3 regions of the Streptomyces sp. NPDC051582 genome follow, and region 1 is predicted to be linked to each of the others. Evidence: riboswitches for the same ligand, from Rfam matches in the RefSeq annotation. Region 1 holds a riboswitch; each other region holds the start of a gene.
What was found. Region 1 has a riboswitch for cobalamin ahead of AB0M92_RS20200 (CoA-acylating methylmalonate-semialdehyde dehydrogenase). Riboswitches for the same ligand answer to the same signal wherever they lie in the genome.
Positions count from the first base shown of each region.

Region 2: it holds a riboswitch for cobalamin, as region 1 does, so the genes downstream of both, AB0M92_RS00485 (ribonucleoside-diphosphate reductase subunit alpha) here and AB0M92_RS20200 (CoA-acylating methylmalonate-semialdehyde dehydrogenase) in region 1, are expected to answer to the same signal.
Region 3: it holds a riboswitch for cobalamin, as region 1 does, so the genes downstream of both, AB0M92_RS06765 (energy-coupling factor ABC transporter permease) here and AB0M92_RS20200 (CoA-acylating methylmalonate-semialdehyde dehydrogenase) in region 1, are expected to answer to the same signal.

Region 1 is NZ_JBFAZJ010000014.1:160,759-166,923, forward strand. Features, by position in the region: gene AB0M92_RS20190 (short-chain fatty acyl-CoA regulator family protein) at 1-753, shown strand, start outside; gene AB0M92_RS20195 (cobalamin-binding protein) at 798-1,712, opposite strand; cobalamin riboswitch at 1,759-1,944, shown strand; gene AB0M92_RS20200 (CoA-acylating methylmalonate-semialdehyde dehydrogenase) at 2,136-3,635, shown strand; gene AB0M92_RS20205 (acyl-CoA dehydrogenase family protein) at 3,632-4,786, shown strand; gene AB0M92_RS20210 (enoyl-CoA hydratase/isomerase family protein) at 4,783-5,868, shown strand; gene mmsB (3-hydroxyisobutyrate dehydrogenase) at 5,865-6,165, shown strand, end outside.
Region 2 is NZ_JBFAZJ010000001.1:95,393-101,557, forward strand. Features, by position in the region: gene AB0M92_RS00460 (GntR family transcriptional regulator) at 1-428, shown strand, start outside; gene AB0M92_RS00465 (carbon starvation CstA family protein) at 636-2,789, shown strand; gene AB0M92_RS00470 (YbdD/YjiX family protein) at 2,786-2,983, shown strand; gene AB0M92_RS00475 (Uma2 family endonuclease) at 3,039-3,623, opposite strand; gene AB0M92_RS00480 (GNAT family N-acetyltransferase) at 3,702-4,202, shown strand; cobalamin riboswitch at 4,248-4,389, shown strand; gene AB0M92_RS00485 (ribonucleoside-diphosphate reductase subunit alpha) at 4,535-6,165, shown strand, end outside.
Region 3 is NZ_JBFAZJ010000003.1:257,329-263,493, forward strand. Features, by position in the region: gene AB0M92_RS06740 (L-serine ammonia-lyase) at 319-1,701, shown strand; gene AB0M92_RS06745 (hypothetical protein) at 1,953-2,258, shown strand; gene AB0M92_RS06750 (SsgA family sporulation/cell division regulator) at 2,490-2,897, shown strand; gene AB0M92_RS06755 (hypothetical protein) at 3,016-3,516, shown strand; gene AB0M92_RS06760 (flavodoxin family protein) at 3,534-4,247, opposite strand; cobalamin riboswitch at 4,361-4,556, shown strand; gene AB0M92_RS06765 (energy-coupling factor ABC transporter permease) at 4,585-5,277, shown strand; gene AB0M92_RS06770 (energy-coupling factor ABC transporter substrate-binding protein) at 5,283-5,627, shown strand; gene cbiQ (cobalt ECF transporter T component CbiQ) at 5,631-6,165, shown strand, end outside.

The DNA of each region.
Region 1 (6,165 bases):
CAACAGGCGTTCCGGATGGCCACCCAGCTCGCCCTGCTGGAGTACGGGGCCGAGCTGGACCGGCTGGCCGCCGAGGACTTCCCGCAGGGGTCCCCGGCACACGGCCTGGCCCGGATCGGTATCGCCAACTACTTCGCGGCCGCGCTGATCCTCCCGTACGGCGCCTTCCACCGGGCCGCCGAGGAGTTCCGCTACGACATCGAGCGGCTCACCGATCACTTCGGCATCGGCTACGAGACCGTCTGCCACCGCCTCAGCACCCTGCAACGCCCCAGGCTGCGCGGCGTTCCCTTCTCCTTCGTCCGCGTCGACCGCGCCGGGAACATGTCCAAGCGACAGTCCGCGACCGGATTCCACTTCTCCCGTGCCGGCGGCACCTGTCCGCTGTGGAACGTGTACGAGGCCTTCGCCGCGCCGGGCCGGATCCACGTACAGATCGCCGCCATGCCCGACGGGCAGCGCCACCTGTGGACCGCCCGCGCCGTCACCCGCCACCGCGGCGGCTGGGGCGAACCCGGCAAGACCTTCGCCATCGGCCTCGGCTGCGAGATCCGCCACGCGCCCCGGCTCGTCTACTCCGACGGCCTCGACCTCGACAACGCCGCCGCGGCCACACCCATCGGCATGGGCTGCCGACTCTGCGAGCGCCTCGACTGCCCGCAGCGCGCGGTTCCGCCCCTCGGCCGCCCGCTCGCGGTCGACGAGAACAGCAGCACCTTCATCCCCTACCCGGTGGCCCGTGACCGGAGCTGAGTTGAGCTGAGCTGAGCTGAGTTGAGCTGAGCTGACCATCAGGCTCAGACCAGCCGGCGCGCCTCCGCCGCGGTCACCGGGTCCCCCGCACGCACTCCGTGGAGCACGTGCGCGAGCACCTCGGCGCCGCGGACCACGCGGGGGCCCGGCCGGTTGAAGTACGCGGGCCCGTCCAGGACCCACACCGCTCCTGCCCGTACGGCGGGCAGCTCGTCCCAGCCGGGCAGCGATGTGAGCAGGCCGAGCTCCGTCAGGGTCCGCTCGGGCGGGAAGCCGCAGGGCAGGACGAGGACCACGTCCGGGCGCGCCTCCCGCACCGCCTCCCACGTCATCGGTTTGGTGTGCTCACCCGGCTCGGCCAGCAGCGGATCGCCGCCCGCCGCGGCGATCTGTTCGGGCACCCAGTGGCCGGCGGGCCACAGCGGGTCGAGCCACTCGATGGCCACCACCCCGGGCCGCGGCCGGCCCTCCGTTCGCCGCCGCACCTCGGCGAGCCGGCTCCGCAGCTCGGCGCGGCGCCGCTCGGCCCGCTCGCGTACCCCCAGCAGGTCGCCCACGGTGACCAGGCAGTCCAGCACGTCGCCGAGGGTCTTCGGTTCCAGGCTCAGGACCCGGGGTCCGGCGTCCATGACGCGCACCGCCCGGGTGACGCTCTCGTAGGAGACGGCGCAGACCTGGCAGAGGTCCTGGGTGAGCAGGACCTCCGGTGCGAGCGCGGCGAGGGCTTCGGTGTCCAGGGTGTAGAGCGAGGAGCCGGAGTGCGCCGACCCGCCGACGGCCCGGGAGATCTCCCGGCTGGTGAGTGAGTCCGCGTCGAATTCCGCGCGGGTGACGACGGGTACGGAGGCCACCGCGGCGGGAGGCCAGTCGCATTCGTGGGTGCGTCCAACCAGGTCGGCGGCGAGTCCGAGGTCCGCCACGATGTCCGTGGCCGCCGGGAGCAGGGAGACGATGCGCATGCTCCGACTCTAGGCGCGCCGTTGGCGGGTCTGGACTTACTAGGACGTCCAACTATATGTTCGTGGCACAAGGTCCGCGGTGCAGGGAAGCCGGTGCAAAACCGGCACGGTCCCGCCACTGTGACCGGGGAGTGTGCTGCCATCCACACGCCACTGACGAGGTTGGTCGGGAAGGCGGGCGGCGCGCGGGGATCCGGGAGTCAGGATACCGGCCGCGGATGTTCCGTGTTGTCCACGAGGATGGAGCAGACACGCATGGCACCGGTTTGTACCCACGACCCTGGTGATCCGGCGGAGCGCACGCACACCACTTCCGTGCGCTCGTAGTTCCCACGGCTTTGCGCAGCGGTGCGCCCCCATCGGGGTGCCGTCCGCCGATCTGCCGTGCCATCCCCGGATCCAACCTGACGAGAGCAGGCATCCATGGTCCGTGAACTCACCCATTTCATCGGCGGAAAGCACAGCACCGGAACCTCCGGTCTCTTCGCCGACGTGTACGACCCGAACACCGGTACCGTCCAGGCGCGCGTGCCGCTGGCCGGGCGCGCCGATACCGAGGCGGCGATCGCCAACGCCGAAGAGGCGCAGGTGGATTGGGGCCAGTGGAACCCGCAGCGCCGGGCCCGCGTCCTGCTGCGTTTCCTCCGGCTCGTCGAGGGCGAGCGGGAGGACCTGGCCCGGATGCTGTCGGCCGAGCACGGCAAGACGGTCGCCGACGCCCACGGCGACCTGCAACGCGGCTTGGAGGTGGTCGAGTTCGCCGCCGGGATCCCGCACCTGCTCAAGGGCGAGTTCACCGACAACGCCGGTACCGGCATCGACGTGCACTCGCTGCGCTCCCCGCTGGGCGTGGTCGCGGGCATCACCCCGTTCAACTTCCCCGCGATGATCCCGCTCTGGCAGGCCGCGCCCGCTCTCGCCTGCGGCAACGCGTTCATCCTGAAGCCGTCCGAGCGCGATCCGTCCGTGCCGCTGCGGCTCGCGGAGCTGTTCCTGGAGGCCGGTCTGCCGCCGGGCGTACTGAACGTGGTCAACGGCGGCAAGGAGGCCGTCGACACCCTCCTGGAGGACCCGCGGGTCCAGGCCCTCGGGTTCGTCGGCTCCACCCCGGTCGCCGCGCACATCTACGCCACCGCCGCCGCGCACGGCAAGCGCGCCCAGTGCTTCGGCGGTGCCAAGAACCACATGATCGTGATGCCCGACGCCGACCTCGACCAGGCCGTCGACGCCCTGATCGGCGCAGGCTACGGCTCGGCCGGCGAGCGTTGCATGGCCATCTCCGTCGCCGTACCCGTCGGCGAGGAGACCGCGGACCGGCTCGTGGCCGCCCTCAGGACCCGGATCTCGACCTTGAAGATCGGCCGGTCGGACGACCCCGACGCCGACTTCGGGCCGCTGGTCAGCCGCGACGCCCTGGACCGGGTGAACCGCTACGTGGACATCGGCGTCAACGAGGGTGCCGAACTCGTCGTCGACGGCCGCCCCTTCACCCTCCCCGGCCATGCGAACGGCTACTTCGCCGGAGCCACCCTCTTCGACCGCGTCTCCCCGCAGATGCGCGTCTACCGCGAGGAGATCTTCGGCCCGGTGCTGACCGTCGTACGGGCCGCCGACTTCGAGGAGGCCCTGCGCCTGCCCAGCGAGCACCCGTTCGGCAACGGCGTGGCCATCTTCACCCGGGACGGGGACACCGCGCGCGAGTTCACGCGCCGGGTGGGCGCCGGCATGGTCGGCGTCAACGTCCCCATCCCGGTGCCCGTCGCCTACCACACCTTCGGCGGCTGGAAGCGGTCCGGCTTCGGGGACCTCAACCAGCACGGTCCCGACTCCATCCGCTTCTACACCCGTACGAAGACCGTCACCTCGCGCTGGCCCTCCGGGGTCAAGGAAGGCGCGAGCTTCACCATCCCGACGATGGGGTGAACGCCGTGACCTCCACCCTCACCGAGGACCAGCTCGCGCTCGCCGAGGTCACCCTCGACTTCGCCCAGGAGCAGCTCGCCCCGCACGCCGTGGCCTGGGACCAGGACAAGCACTTTCCCGTCGACGTCATCCGACGGGCCGCCGCCCTCGGCCTCGCCGGCGTCTACGTCCGTGAGGAGCACGGCGGTTCGGGCCTGTCACGAACCGACGGCGTCCTCGTCTTCGAGACCCTCGCCACCGGCTGCCCCTCCATCGCCGGCTACCTCTCCATCCACAACATGGTCGGCTGGATGATCGACCGCTACGGCGACCGGTCCCAGCGCGACCGCTGGCTGCCGGGCCTGTGTTCCGCCGCGTCCCTGGGCAGCTACTGCCTGACCGAACCCGGCGCGGGCTCGGACGCCGCCGCCTTGCGCACCCGCGCGGAGCGGCAAGGTGACCACTACGTGCTGACCGGGGTGAAGCAGTTCGTCTCGGGCGCCGGCGCTTCGGACCGCTACGTGGTCATGGCGCGGACGGGTGAGCCGGGACCCGGTGGCATCTCCGCGTTCGTCGTCGAGCGTGCGGATCCGGGGGTCTCCTTCGGGCCCAACGAACGGAAGATGGGCTGGAACGCCCAGCCCACCCGCCAGGTGATCCTGGACGGCGTCCGCATCCCCGCCGACCGGCGGCTCGGCGCCGAGGGCGACGGCTTCCGCATCGCCATGACCGGCCTCAACGGCGGCCGCCTCGGCATCGCCGCCTGCTCCCTCGGCGGCGCCCAGAGCGCCCTGGACCGCTCGCTGTCCCACCTGGCCGACCGAGAGGCCTTCGGCTCCAGGCTGCTGGACGCCCAGGCGCTGCAGTTCCGCTTGGCCGACATGGCCACCGAGCTGGCAGCAGCCCGCGCGCTGGTGCGCCAAGCCGCCGAGGCCCTCGACACAGGGGATCCGCTGGCCCCGCGCCTGTGCGCGATGGCCAAGCGGTTCGCCACCGACACCGGCTACGCCGTGGCCGACGCCGCCCTCCAGCTGCACGGCGGCTACGGCTACCTCAGCGAGTACGGCATCGAGAAGATCGTCCGCGACCTGCGGGTCCACCAGATCCTGGAAGGCACCAACGAAGTCATGCGCGTCATCGTCGCGCGCGGACTTGCGGAGACCCTGCGATGACCAACGAGAACCCCACCGCCGAGGACCACGTCCTGCTGCACACCGAGGGCCACGCCGCGTACATCACCCTCAACCGCCCCAAGGCGCTGAACGCCCTCAGCCATCCCATGGTCCTGCGCATCGAGCAAGCCCTGTCCACCTGGGCGGTCGACCCTTCGGTCGAGCTGGTCGTCATCGAGGGCGCCGGCGAGCGGGGCCTGTGCGCGGGCGGGGACATCCGCGCGATCCACGAGGACGCCCGCACCGGCGGCACCGCCTCGGCGGACTTCTGGCGCGACGAGTACCGGCTCAACGCGCTGATCGCCCGCTACCCCAAGCCGTACGTGGCCCTCATGGACGGCATCGTGATGGGCGGCGGGGTCGGCGTCTGCGCGCACGGGAGCGTCCGCATCGTCACCGAGCGGTCGAAGGTGGCCATGCCCGAGACCGGCATCGGTTTCGTCCCCGACGTCGGCGGCACGTACCTCCTCGCCCTGGCCCCCGGCGAGTTGGGCACCCACCTGGCGCTCACGGGCGCGCCCGTCGGCGCCACCGACGCGCTGCTGTGCGGGCTCGCCGACCACCACGTCCCCGCCCCGGCGCTGCCGGCCCTCGCCCGGGACCTGGCCACCGCCTCCGTGCACTGCGTGCTGGAGCGGTACGTGGAACAGCCGCCGCCGGGCGCTCTCGGCTCCGCGCGCGAGTGGATCAACCACTGCTACGCCGCCGACACCGCCGAGGAGATCGTGGCGCGGCTGCTCGCGTCGGGCGTGCCCGCGGCGAAGGAGGCGGCCGAAACCCTGCTGTCCAAGTCCCCCACCGCCGTCAAGGTCACCCTGGCCGCGCTCCGGCGCGCCCGTCGCCTCGGGCCGCTGGAGCGGGTGCTGGAGCAGGAGTACCGGGTCTCCTGCGCGGCGCTCGCCTCCCCCGACCTGGTCGAGGGCATCCGTGCCCAGGTCATCGACAAGGACCGCGATCCGCACTGGTCGCCGGCCGCGCTGGAAGACGTCACCGCTGCGGACGTGGACCGGTTCTTCGCCCCGCTCGACGCGAACGAGCTCCGGCTCGACGCGCCCGCTTCTTCCCAGGAGGTCGTCTGGTGAGCACCACCGTCGCATTCATCGGCCTCGGCCACATGGGCGCCCCGATGGCCGCCAACCTCGTCAAGTCCGGCCACCACGTCCTCGGCTTCGACCTCGTGCCCGAGCTACTGGCCACCGCCGCCGCGGCCGGGGTGGCGCCCGCCGCCTCCGCGGCCGCGGCCGCCGCGGAGGCCGACGTGGTCATCACCATGCTCCCGGCCGGCCACCACGTCCTCTCCCTCTACCGCGAACAGGGCCTGCTGGCCGCCGCCCGCCCCGGCACACTGTTCATCGACTGCTCCACCATCGACGTGGCCG
Region 2 (6,165 bases), on a different contig from region 1:
TCCTGGACATCGGCTACGTGACGGCCGACGACACCCTGGCCGGGCTCCTCAAGATCGCCACGGGCGGCCGGGTCCTGCGCATCGAGCGGCTGCGCCTCGCCAGCGGGGAGCCGATGGCCATCGAGACCACCCACCTCTCGGCCAAGCGCTTCCCGGCGCTGCGCCGGTCGCTGGCGAAGTACACCTCCCTCTACACGGCGCTGGCCGAGGTGTACGACGTACGGCTCGCGGAGGCCGAGGAGACGATCGAGACCTCCCTGGCCACCCCGCGCGAGGCGGGCCTGCTGGGCACCGACGTCGGCCTGCCGATGCTGATGCTCTCCCGGCACTCCCTCGACGCCGACGGCGAGCCGGTGGAGTGGGTCCGCTCGGTGTACCGCGGCGATCGTTACAAGTTCGTCGCCCGACTCCAGCGCCCCGCCGTCTGATTCGTAGTTGACTCTCGTTCCGCTATGCGGACGGGGGCTTACGTTCACCGGGCGGGCCCCCGTAGATTCCCTGCCTTTACGCAGATGATCAACGAGGGGACGAGGATCATGCCGGAACCGGAAGCAACTGGAACAGAACGGAACGCGGCGAGTCCGGGCACGGCGGCGGACTCGCCTTCCGCACCGGACGGTGGCGCGGCAGGGGGCATGAGCCCGAAGTCCGTTGCCGTCTGGGTGCTCGTCGCCCTCGTCGGGGCCCTCGGCTGGGGCATCCTCGCCCTCTCGCGCGGCGAGGAGATCTCGGCCGCCTGGCTGCTCGCCGCCGCGCTGGGCTCGTACGCCATCGGCTACCGCTTCTACGCGCGCTTCATCTCCGACCGGGTCCTGAAGGTCGACAAGACGCGTGCCACTCCCGCCGAACGCCTTGACAACGGTGTCGACTTCCACCCCACCGACCGCCGCGTGCTGTTCGGCCACCACTTCGCCGCCGTCGCCGGCGCCGGCCCGCTGGTCGGCCCCGTGCTCGCCGCGCAGATGGGTTACCTGCCGGGCACCATCTGGATCGTCGCGGGCGTCATCTTCGCCGGCGCCGTCCAGGACATGGTCACCCTCTTCTTCTCCACCCGCCGCGACGGGCGCTCCCTCGGCCAGATGGCCCGCGACGAGATCGGCCCGGTCGGCGGAGCCGCCGCCCTGGTCGCCGTGTTCGCCATCATGATCATCTTGCTGGCCGTGCTCGCGCTGGTCATCGTCAACGCGCTGGCGCACTCCCCCTGGGGCGTGTTCTCCATCGGCATGACCATCCCGATCGCGCTCTTCATGGGCTTCTACCTGCGCGTCCTGCGCCCGGGCCGGGTCACCGAGATCTCCGTCATCGGCGTCGCGCTGCTGCTGCTCGCCATCGTGGCGGGCGGCTGGGTCGCCGACTCCTCGCTGGCGGGCACCTTCACGCTGGAGAAGGAGACGCTGGTCCTGTGGATGGTGGCGTACGGGTTCATCGCCTCGGTGCTGCCGGTGTGGATGCTCCTCGCGCCCCGCGACTACCTCTCCACCTTCATGAAGGTGGGCACCATCGCCCTGCTCGCCATCGGCGTGGTCGTCGCCATGCCGACCCTGAAGATGCCCGCGGTCACCGATTTCGCCGCCCGCGGGGACGGGCCGGTGTTCGCCGGTTCGATGTTCCCGTTCGTCTTCATCACCATCGCCTGCGGGGCCCTTTCCGGCTTCCACGCGCTGGTCTCCTCGGGCACCACTCCCAAGATGATCCAGAAGGAGACCCAGGTCCGGGTCATCGGCTACGGCGCGATGCTGACCGAGTCCTTCGTCGCCGTCATGGCGATCATCGCGGCCTGCATCATCGAGCCCGGCCTCTTCTTCGCGGTCAACTCCCCCGCCGGCGTCATCGGCACGACCGTCGAGACCGCCTCGCAGGCCGTGACGAACTTCGGCTTCGCCATCTCGCCCGAGTTCCTCGCGCAGGCCGCGAAGGACGTCGAGGAAACCAGCCTGCTGTCCCGTACGGGCGGCGCGCCGACGTTCGCACTCGGAATGTCGGAGATCTTCTCCTCCGTGCTCGGCGGCGCCGGACTGAAGGCGTTCTGGTACCACTTCGCCATCATGTTCGAGGCGCTGTTCATCCTGACCACCCTCGACGCGGGCACTCGGGTCGGCCGGTTCATGCTCCAGGACACCCTCGGCAACGTGCACAAGTCCTTCAAGGACGTGAGCTGGAAGCCGGGCGTGTGGCTGGCCAGCGCGGTGGTCGTGGGCGGCTGGGGCTACTTCCTGTGGGTCGGCATCAAGGACCCGCTGGGCGGCATCAACCAGCTGTTCCCGCTGTTCGGGATCGCGAACCAGCTGCTCGCCGCGGTGGCGCTGGCCGTCTGCACCACGCTGCTGGTGAAGTCCGGGCGGCTCAAGTGGGCCTGGGTGACCGGGGTCCCGCTGGCCTGGGACGTGGCGGTCACGCTGACCGCGAGCTGGCAGAAGGTGTTCTCCGAGGACGTGAAGGTCGGCTTCTTCGCTCAGCGCGACAAGTACCAGACCGGGATCGACGCCGGGAAGGTCCTGCCGCCCGCCAAGAACATGGGCGAGATGCACACGATCGTCACGAACGCGACGGTCGACGGCGTGCTGTCGGCGCTGTTCGCGATCCTGATCGTCATCGTGCTGGTGGACGCGGCGCGGACCTGCCTGAAGGCGGCCGGAAACCCGGAGGCCGTCAGGCTGTCCGAGGTCCCGTGGTCCGAGTCGAAGATCATCGCTCCGGCCGGGCTCATCGCCACGCCCGAGGAGCGGGCGGAGCTCGCCGCCGCGGGCCTGGACTCGGGCGGCGGCCGCGTGAAGGAGCCGGTGGCGTGAGCGGGGTCCGCGCGGCGCTGGCGAAGGCGCGGTACTTCGTACGGGAGTTCTCGGGCGAGGCGGCGTACGACCGCTACGTCGCGCACGCCCGTACGCACGACCCGGACGCCGAGGTCCTGACCCGCCGGGCCTTCGAACGCGCCCGCACGGACGCGCGCGAGGCCGACCCCCGGGAGGGGTTCGGCTGCTGCTGAACCCTGACTCGCCGAAGGGCCCCGCCGGACATTCCGGCGGGGCCTTCGTGCGTGTTCAGCGCACCCAGTCCTTCAGAGGCTCGGTCGGGAAGGAGAACCCGACGGGGTCCGGCAGCTCGACGTCCTTGCCGAAGGGGATGGTGCGTACCGTCTCGTACAGCTTCCCGTTGGGCTCGCTGTGGACTTGCACAAGGCAGTTGTCCCGGTCGATGAGGAGGTAGACGGGAATGCCGGTCGCCGCGTACGCGCCGGGCTTCGCCTTGCGGTCGCGTGCGTCGGTGTCCGAGTCGTACGACGTAACCTCGACGACCATCAGGACAGGAGCCGGGTCGGCCCACTCCCCCTGCCCTTCGAATGCGCCATCCGGGGCAAGGGACGCATCCGGGCGTGCCCGACCCGAACGGTACTGCTCGACCTTCAGGCCGCGTTCCACGTGGAGCCAGACCTCGGGCCGGTGCTGCATACAGATGCGGGACAGCCACACGACGATTCGGTCGTGATCTCCGTCAGGCACCGCTTTGACCCCCAGCTTCCCGTCGATGAATTCCAACCGCAGCCCCTCCACCTCTCTGGCGCCTATGCGCGCAAGGGTCTCGAAGTCCTCGGTCAGCATCTGGGGCCGGTCTGTCATCACGGTCATGCCTCGCTCGCCCTTCTCGACGGTGCTGCCTCCGACGATAGTGCCGGGCACCGACACCCGTCCGGCACACTCGACCGCATGGACATCGTGATCAGGGAAGCGCTGGCGGCGGAGTACGGAGCGCTCGGGGACATCACCGCGCAGGCCTACCTCGGCGACGGGCTGCTCACCTTCGGCGAGGACGATCCGTACCTCGCGCGGCTGCGGGACGTGGCCGGGCGGGCGGCCGACGGGGTGATACTCGTCGCCGCCACCGGTGACGGCCGGCTCCTCGGGAGCGTGGCCTTCGCCGCGCCCGGGAGCCCGCTGTGCGACATCGCCGTGGCCGGCGAGGCCGAGTTCCGGATGCTGGCCGTCGCCCGGGAGGGCCGCGGGCGGGGCGCCGGGGAGGCGCTGGTACGGGCCTGCGTCGACCGTGCCCGTGCCATCGAGGGCGTACGGCGGCTCGTGCTGTCGACCACGCAGGACATGGTCGGCGCCCACCGGATCTACCAACGGCTCGGCTTCGTGCGCACGCCCGAACGGGACTGGGAGCCCGTTCCCGACCTCCCTCTGCTCACGTACGGTCTCGAACTGTAGCCACGCCGACACAACGCCGACACAACATCTAGGGGGTCGCACAGGAAGCGGCCCCCACATGTATGCTCGTGCTCGCTGTCGTCGCAGGGGAATCCGGTGCGAATCCGGAACTGTCCCGCAACGGTATGAAGTACACCCATTGGTGTCACCGCAAGTCCGAGGACCTGCCGACAGCGCGCCCGGCTCGACCGAACCGGGTGCCGATACGTCCGGGCCTCGCGGTTGGGCCGGTGGACGCCGCGCGGTGCTGCCCTGCCATGCCCGCGCGCGCCCGCTCGCGCCGACGCCGCAGGTGTCCCGGAGCCGAGCGAGGGAGAGCTCCCCCCGTGACCATCGCGCCTTCCGCACCGCGCGCCGAGTCCGACCCGTCCGACACCGGAATCGAGACCGGGGGACCTGGGGCCGCACTGCTGCGAACCCTCACCGAGCTGACGGCCGACCTCCCCGACACCGACCCGGGCCGGGTCGCCGCCGCCGCCCTGCGCGGCCGCAGCGCCGCGGCCGACGAGGCCGAACTGCGCGGCCTGGCCACGGAGGCCGCCGCCGGTCTCATCTCCGAGGACCCGGCGTACTCCCGGCTCGCCGCCCGGCTGCTGACGCTGGCCGTCGCCGAGGAGGCCGCGGGCCAGGGGGCCACCTCCTTCTCCGCCTCCGTCGCGGTCGGCCACCGCGAGGGCCTGATCGCGGACCGCACCGCCGAGTTCGTGGCGCTGCACGCGAGCCGTCTGAACGCGCTGGTCGAGCACACGCTCGCCGAGGGCGCCGACGACCGCTTCGGCTTCTTCGGCCTGCGCACCCTGCACAGCCGCTACCTGCTGCGCCACCCGATCACCCGCCAGGTCGTCGAGACCCCGCAGCACTTCATGCTGCGCGTGGCCTGCGGCCTCGCCGAGAACGACAGCGTCCAGGCCGTCGAGGAAGTGGCCTCGCTCTACCGGCTGATGAGCCGCCTCGACTACCTGCCGTCCTCCCCCACGCTCTTCAACTCCGGCACCCGGCACCCGCAGATGTCCTCCTGCTACCTGCTGGACTCCCCGCTGGACGAGCTCGACTCGATCTACGACCGCTACCACCAGGTCGCGCGCCTGTCCAAGCACGCCGGCGGCATCGGCCTCTCGTACTCCCGCATCCGCGCCCGCGGTTCGCTGATCCGCGGTACGAACGGCCACTCCAACGGCATCGTGCCGTTCCTGAAGACCCTCGACGCCTCCGTCGCCGCCGTGAACCAGGGCGGCCGCCGCAAGGGCGCCGCCGCCGTCTACCTGGAGACCTGGCACGCGGACATCGAGGAGTTCCTGGAGCTCCGCGACAACACGGGCGAGGACCAGCGCCGTACGCACAACCTGAACCTGGCGCACTGGGTGCCGGACGAGTTCATGCGCCGCGTGAACGCGGACGCCGACTGGTCGCTGTTCTCCCCGGCCGACGTGCCCGAGCTGGTCGACCTGTGGGGCGACGCGTTCGACGCCGCGTACCGCAAGGCCGAGGCGGCGGGCCTCGCCCGCAAGACCATGCCCGCCCGCGACCTGTACGGCCGGATGATGCGCACCCTCGCGCAGACCGGCCAGGGCTGGATGACCTTCAAGGACGCCTCCAACCGCACGGCGAACCAGACCGCCGAGCCGGGCACGGTCGTCCACTCCTCCAACCTGTGCACCGAGATCATCGAGGTCACCGACGACGGCGAGACGGCCGTCTGCAACCTCGGCTCGGTCAACATGGGCGCGTTCGTCATCGACACCGCCGGCGGCCGCGACATCGACTGGGAGCGCCTGGACGAGACCGTCCGCACCGCGGTCACCTTCCTCGACCGCGTCGTGGACATCAACTTCTACCCGACCGAGCAGGCGGGCCGCTCCAACGCCCGCTGGCGTCCGGTGGGCCTGGGCGCGATGGGCCTCCAGGACGTCTTCTTCAAGCTGAAGATGCCCTTCGACTCCCCCGAGGCGAAGGCCCTGTCCAC
Region 3 (6,165 bases), on a different contig from region 1:
GGATCGTCTTCCCTCCTCGGCGTCCAGGCCCGCTCCGCCGGGCTGCCAGGGTCCGCCCCGATCCTGGAGACGGCCCTCACGGCGGAGCCCGCCGCCGCCCCGGACGACCTCGCGGAGCGGGATCGTGACCTGATCCGCGCCTGACCGCAACCTTGCGCACCCGGTCCGGCAGACGAGCCGTTCACTTCACCGCGTTAAGCTCGTCTGTCGGACAAAATCCGAACAATCACCCCTCCCGAAGCTCCCGAACCACCCGAACCGCCGCACCGCCCCTCCTGCACCCTCCCACCCCACGAGCAGACAAGGGAGTCCGCCACCGTGGCCATCTCCGTCTTCGACCTCTTCTCCATCGGCATCGGCCCCTCCTCCTCCCACACGGTCGGCCCGATGCGCGCCGCCCGCATGTTCGTGAACCGGCTGAAGAAGGACGGCGTGCTCGCCCAGACCGCTGCGGTCCGGGCGGAGCTGTACGGGTCCCTCGGTGCGACCGGCCACGGCCACGGCACGCCCAAGGCGGTGCTGCTCGGCCTGGAGGGCCACTCCCCCCGCTCGGTGAACGTGGAGAGCGCCGACGACGAGGTGGAGCGCATCCGCAGGACGGGCCGCCTGCGCCTGCTCGGCACCGAGATAGGGAGCGCCCACGAGATCGTCTTCGACGAGCCGAGCCAGCTGATCCTGCACCGCCGCCGGTCCCTGCCGTACCACGCGAACGGCATGACGCTCTTCGCGTACGACGCAGCCGGCGCCCCGCTGCTGGAGAAGACGTACTACTCGGTCGGCGGCGGCTTCGTCGTGGACGAGGACGCGGTCGGCGAGGACCGGATCAAGCTCGACGACACGGTGCTGAAGTACCCCTTCCGCAGCGGCGACGAGATGCTGCGCATGGCCCGCGAGAGCGGTCTTTCGATCTCCGCGATGATGCTGGAGAACGAGAAGGCCTGGCGCACGGAGGAGGAGATCCGCGAGGGCCTGCTGGAGATCTGGCGGGTCATGCAGGCGTGCGTCGCGCGCGGCATGTCGCGCGAGGGCATCCTGCCGGGCGGCCTGAAGGTCCGCCGCCGGGCCGCGAACACCGCTCGCAAGCTCCGCTCCGAGGGCGACCCGCAGGCGCTGTCGATGGAGTGGATCACCCTCTACGCGATGGCCGTGAACGAGGAGAACGCGGCCGGCGGGCGGGTGGTCACCGCCCCGACGAACGGCGCCGCGGGCATCATCCCGGCGGTCCTGCACTACTACATGAACTTCGTGCCCGGCGCCGACGAGGAGGGCGTGGTCCGCTTCCTGCTGGCGGCCGGCGCGATCGGCCTGCTCTTCAAGGAGAACGCCTCGATCTCCGGCGCCGAGGTCGGCTGCCAGGGCGAGGTCGGCTCGGCCTGCTCGATGGCGGCGGGCGCCCTCGCCGAGGTCCTGGGCTGCACCCCGGAGCAGGTGGAGAACGCGGCCGAGATCGGCATGGAGCACAACCTGGGCCTCACCTGCGACCCGGTCGGCGGCCTCGTCCAGATCCCGTGCATCGAGCGCAACGGCATGGCGGCGGTCAAGGCCGTCACCGCGGCCAAGATGGCCATGCGCGGCGACGGCTCCCACAAGGTGTCCCTCGACAAGGTCATCAAGACCATGAAGGAGACCGGCGCCGACATGAAGGTCAAGTACAAGGAAACCGCCCGCGGCGGCCTGGCGGTCAACGTCATCGAGTGCTGATCCGCCGCACTTGACGCGGGAGGGGCCCGGCGCGGTGCGCCGGGCCCCTCCCGCGTTCCACAACTTGGTGAAGTCGCAGGCCAATTGAGGTTTGCACGGAGTTGATCACGCTTGAGGGCGAACCCTCCGCCGCGGGCTGGTCTCTCGAAGATCGCATGCGCCATGGTGATCACGTGACGTCGCGGCCACACCCCCGGCGGTCGGCCAACCGCCTTGGACCGCAGCCTTTTTGTGCACTGGAGGACTTCATCATGGCAAGCAACCGCAGCATCCGCGTCCTGGCGGCTGTCGCAGCGCTCCCCTGCGCCGCCCTGCTCTTCACGGGCACGGCCCAGGCCGACAACGGAGCCGGTGCGGGCGTCTCGTCCAACGCCGCCGTCGGCGAGATCCTCGGCAGCGGGGTCGCCGGCGCCAACCTCGGCAACTCCTCCACCACCCAGCAGGTCGCCACGGGCTCCGGGGCGTCCAACCAGAACAACGGCGCCCAGGCCAACGGCGCCGGCTTCACCGCCCTCGGGCAGTCCAACGGCTCCCTCGTCTTCCACCCCGTCCCGTAACGGTCCGGTGACGCGGCGGCCCGCCCTCCCCCCGGAGGGCGGGCCCCTTCGCGTTCCCGCCCCCCTTTCCGCGCCCTTCCCGGCCCCGAGCCCGCCCCTTTCCTGTGACAAATGAGGTCCAGCGGCCCCCGGGATGAGGACTTTCGGCCCGCGGGGGTAGCCGGGAGGTGGGTTAGCTTGCCCGAGAGGGCCGCCGGGCCCCCGGCCGGACACCACAGAGAGGCGCTGCGCATGGACGGAATCGAATACCGCGTCCTCCCGCTCCGGCTGGAGGCCTCCCCCGAGCCCCTGCCGGTGGACGGGGCCTTCACGTACCGCCGCGACCGGCCCTACGAGCTGGCGCTCGACTTCCGGGGCGCCGGGACGCACCTGGCGCGCTGGGTGTTCTCCCGGGACCTGCTGCTCGACGGGGAGACCTGTGTGACGGGCGAGGGGGACATCCAGGTGTGGCCGCGCTGGCAGGGCGCGGAACCGCGGGTCTTCCTCGCCTTCAGCAACGGCGCTCAGAGCTGCGTGGTGTCCGCACGGGCGAAGGACGTGCGGGCGCTGTGCCGGCAGCTGGTCGCCCTGGTGCCCCGGGGCGAGGAGCAGCGGCACTACGACCTCGACGCCGAGCTGAGCACCCTGCTGCCCCGGTAAGTTACCCGTTGGTGGGTTTTCTTCTGTTTTGAGCGGTTTTAGGTGCAACCATGAGCCTGCCGGGGAGTGTCTTCAGCAGTGACACCGGTCCCCGCCTCTGAAGAATCAGGGGGACGTCATGAACCACCTCCGCCGCCGGCAGCTCGTGGCCCTCGCCACGGGTGTGCTGCTCACCGCCGGGATCACCCTCGCCGCTCCGGCCTCGGCCGTGGTGCGGCCCACGCCGCTCGTCGTGAACGCCCGCTGGGGCGGGCACTGCACGTACGACCGCATCGTCATCGACCTGCGGGGATACGTTCCCGGGGCCACCGTCACCCGCGTCCCCCGGCTGGTCCACGACGGGTCCGGCGCGCCCGTCCCGCTGGCCGGGAAGTACTTCCTCCAGATCCGGCTGCATCCCGCCGCGGCCCACGACCGCGCGGGCGCCGGCACCTACCGCGGACCACGGTTGGTCGAGATCCACCTGCCGCAGCTGAAGGGCCTGGCCCTGACCGGCGATTTCGAGGGGTACGTGACCTTCGGCGCCGCGTTCGGCGCCAAGCCCTCCGTCAGCTCGTTCACGCTGCACGCGCCGGAACGCCTCGTGCTGGACGTCGCCCACCGCAACGTCTGCCGGTGACGGTCACGGTCACGGTCCTACCGGTGCTCGGGGTTCGGGAAGTCGAAGCGGCAGCCGGCGTCCCACTCCGAGCGCTGGTTGCCGTGCGCCGGAACGCCGCCCGCGCGCTTGAGCAGGGCGGCCAGGTGCATGAGGTTCCATGACATGAAGGTCGTGTTGCGGTTGGTGAAGTCGTTCTCGGGGCCGCCCGAGCCGGGGTCGAGGTACGAGGGCCCGGGCCCGGCCTCACCGATCCAGCCCGCGTCGGCCTGGGGCGGGATCGCGTAGCCGAGGTGCTGGAGGCTGTAGAGGATGTTCATGGCGCAGTGCTTGACGCCGTCCTCGTTGCCGGTGACGAGCGCGCCGCCGACGCGGCCGTAGAAGGCGTACTGACCGTGCTCGTTCAGGATCGAGGAGCAGGCGTAGAGCCGCTCGATGACCTGCTTCATGACGGAGCTGTTGTCACCGAGCCAGATCGGGCCGCACAGCACGAGGATGTCGGCGTCCATGATCTGGCTGTACAGGACGGGCCACTGGTCGGCTTCCCAGCCGTGCTCGGTCATGTCCGGCCAGACACCGGTGGCGATGTCGTGGTCGACGGCCCGGATGAGCGAGGTCCGCGCACCGGCCGCCTCCATGACGGCGCGGCTGCGGGCGATCAGCCCCTCGGTGTTGCTGGTTTCCGGCGAGCGCTTGAGGGTGCAGTTGACGTAGACGGCGGTCAGGTCTGAGTAGTCGTAGTCGTCGGCCACCCCGCCAGCCTGCGGGCCGCCTGCGGGGGCCGCCAGCGGGCCGCACCCGTTCGGGCACGGGGCGTGCGGACACGGGACGTTCGGACCGGATTGGTGCAGGTCCGTCCGTCCGACTAGGGTCAACGGGCCTTGGTGTACGGGAAACCGGTGGAAGACCGGTGCGGCCCTCGCCACTGTGAACGGGAAGTCCGGCTCCACTCTTTCGGGAAGCCACTGGGCGGCGCGGGAAGTTCCGCACCGCCCGGGAAGGCGGGGCCAGGGCATCAGCACCCGTGAGCCAGGAGACCGGCCGGGGCGCGTTGTCCATCCACGAGGTGCTGGAGAGGTCTCCCCACTCATGCATATAGCCGAGGGCTTCCTGCCCCCTTTGCACGCGGTCGCCTGGGGCGCCGCGTCCGCTCCGTTCGTCGTCCACGGTGTCCGCGCCCTCACCCGTGAGGTGAAGGCGAACCCGGAGAGCACGCTGCTGCTCGGGGCGTCGGGAGCATTCACTTTCGTCCTGTCCGCCCTGAAGATCCCGTCGGTGACGGGCAGCTGTTCGCACCCCACCGGGACCGGGCTCGGGGCGATCCTGTTCCGGCCGCCGATCATGGCGGTGCTCGGCACGATCACCCTGCTCTTCCAGGCGCTGCTGCTGGCACACGGCGGGCTGACCACCCTCGGCGCGAACGTGTTCTCGATGGCGATCGCCGGGCCGTGGGCGGGGTACGGGGTGTACCTGCTGCTGAAGCGCTTCGACGTGCCGCTGATGGTGACCGTCTTCTTCGGCGCGTTCTTCGCCGACCTGGTCACGTACTGCGTGACGTCCGTGCAGCTGGCGCTGGCCTTCCCGGACCCGGGCACCGGGTTCGCGGGCGCGCTCGTGAAGTTCGGCGGCATCTTCGCGGTGACCCAGATCCCGCTCGCGGTGAGCGAGGGGCTGCTGACCGTGCTCGTGATGCGGCTGCTGATGCAGTCGAGCAAGTCGGACCTGGTCCGGCTGGGCGTCGCGAAGCTCACCGGCCGCAGCGAGCAGAAGGCGGCCGCGTGATGGGCATGAGCCGGAATTCCAAGATCAACGGCCTGCTGCTGCTCCTGGTGGCGGCGCTGGCCGTACTGCCGATCGCGCTGGGCATGGGAGAGGGCAAGGAGGAGCCGTTCGCGGGCGCCGACGCGCAGGCGGAAACGGCGATCACCGAGCTCAAGCCGGACTACGAGCCGTGGTTCTCGCCGCTGTACGAACCCCCCTCCGGGGAGGTGGAGTCGGCCCTGTTCGCCCTCCAGGCGGCCCTGGGCGCGGGCGTGCTCGCCTACTACTTCGGCGTCCGCAAGGGCCGCCGTCAGGCCGCCGCGGCCGGTGCTGCCGCGGCCGCGCCGGACACCACCGCCTCGGAGTCGTAGACGGTGCTGCCGATCGACGTGGCGGCGCACGGCAGCCGGTGGCGGCGCCGGCATCCGCTGGAGAAGGCCCTGCTGGGGCTCGGGCTGACGGTCACCGCCGTGTGCCTGCCGCCCTGGCCCGGCGGCCCGCTGGTCGCCGCCGCCACGCTCGCCGTGCTGCTCGGCCCGGCCGGTGTGGCCGGGCGGCAGCTGTGGCGGGCCTTCCGGATACCGCTGGGCTTCTGCTTCACCGGCGCGCTGCCGCTGCTGGTCGCCGTCGGCGGCCCGGCCGGGTTCGTCTCGCTCGCGCCCGACGGCCCCCGGCACGCCGCCGAGCTGCTGCTGCGGACCTCGGCGGCCTCCCTGGGCGTGCTGCTGTTCGCCTTCACCACGCCCGTCTCGGACGTCCTGCCCCGGCTGGTCCGGGCCGGGGTCCCGGCGCCGGTGGTGGACGTGGCCCTCGTCATGTACCGCATCGGCTTCCTGCTGCTGGACTCGCTGACCCAGGTCCGGCGCGCCCAGGCGGCCAGGCTGGGCCAGTCCGGGCGGGCGGCGGTGT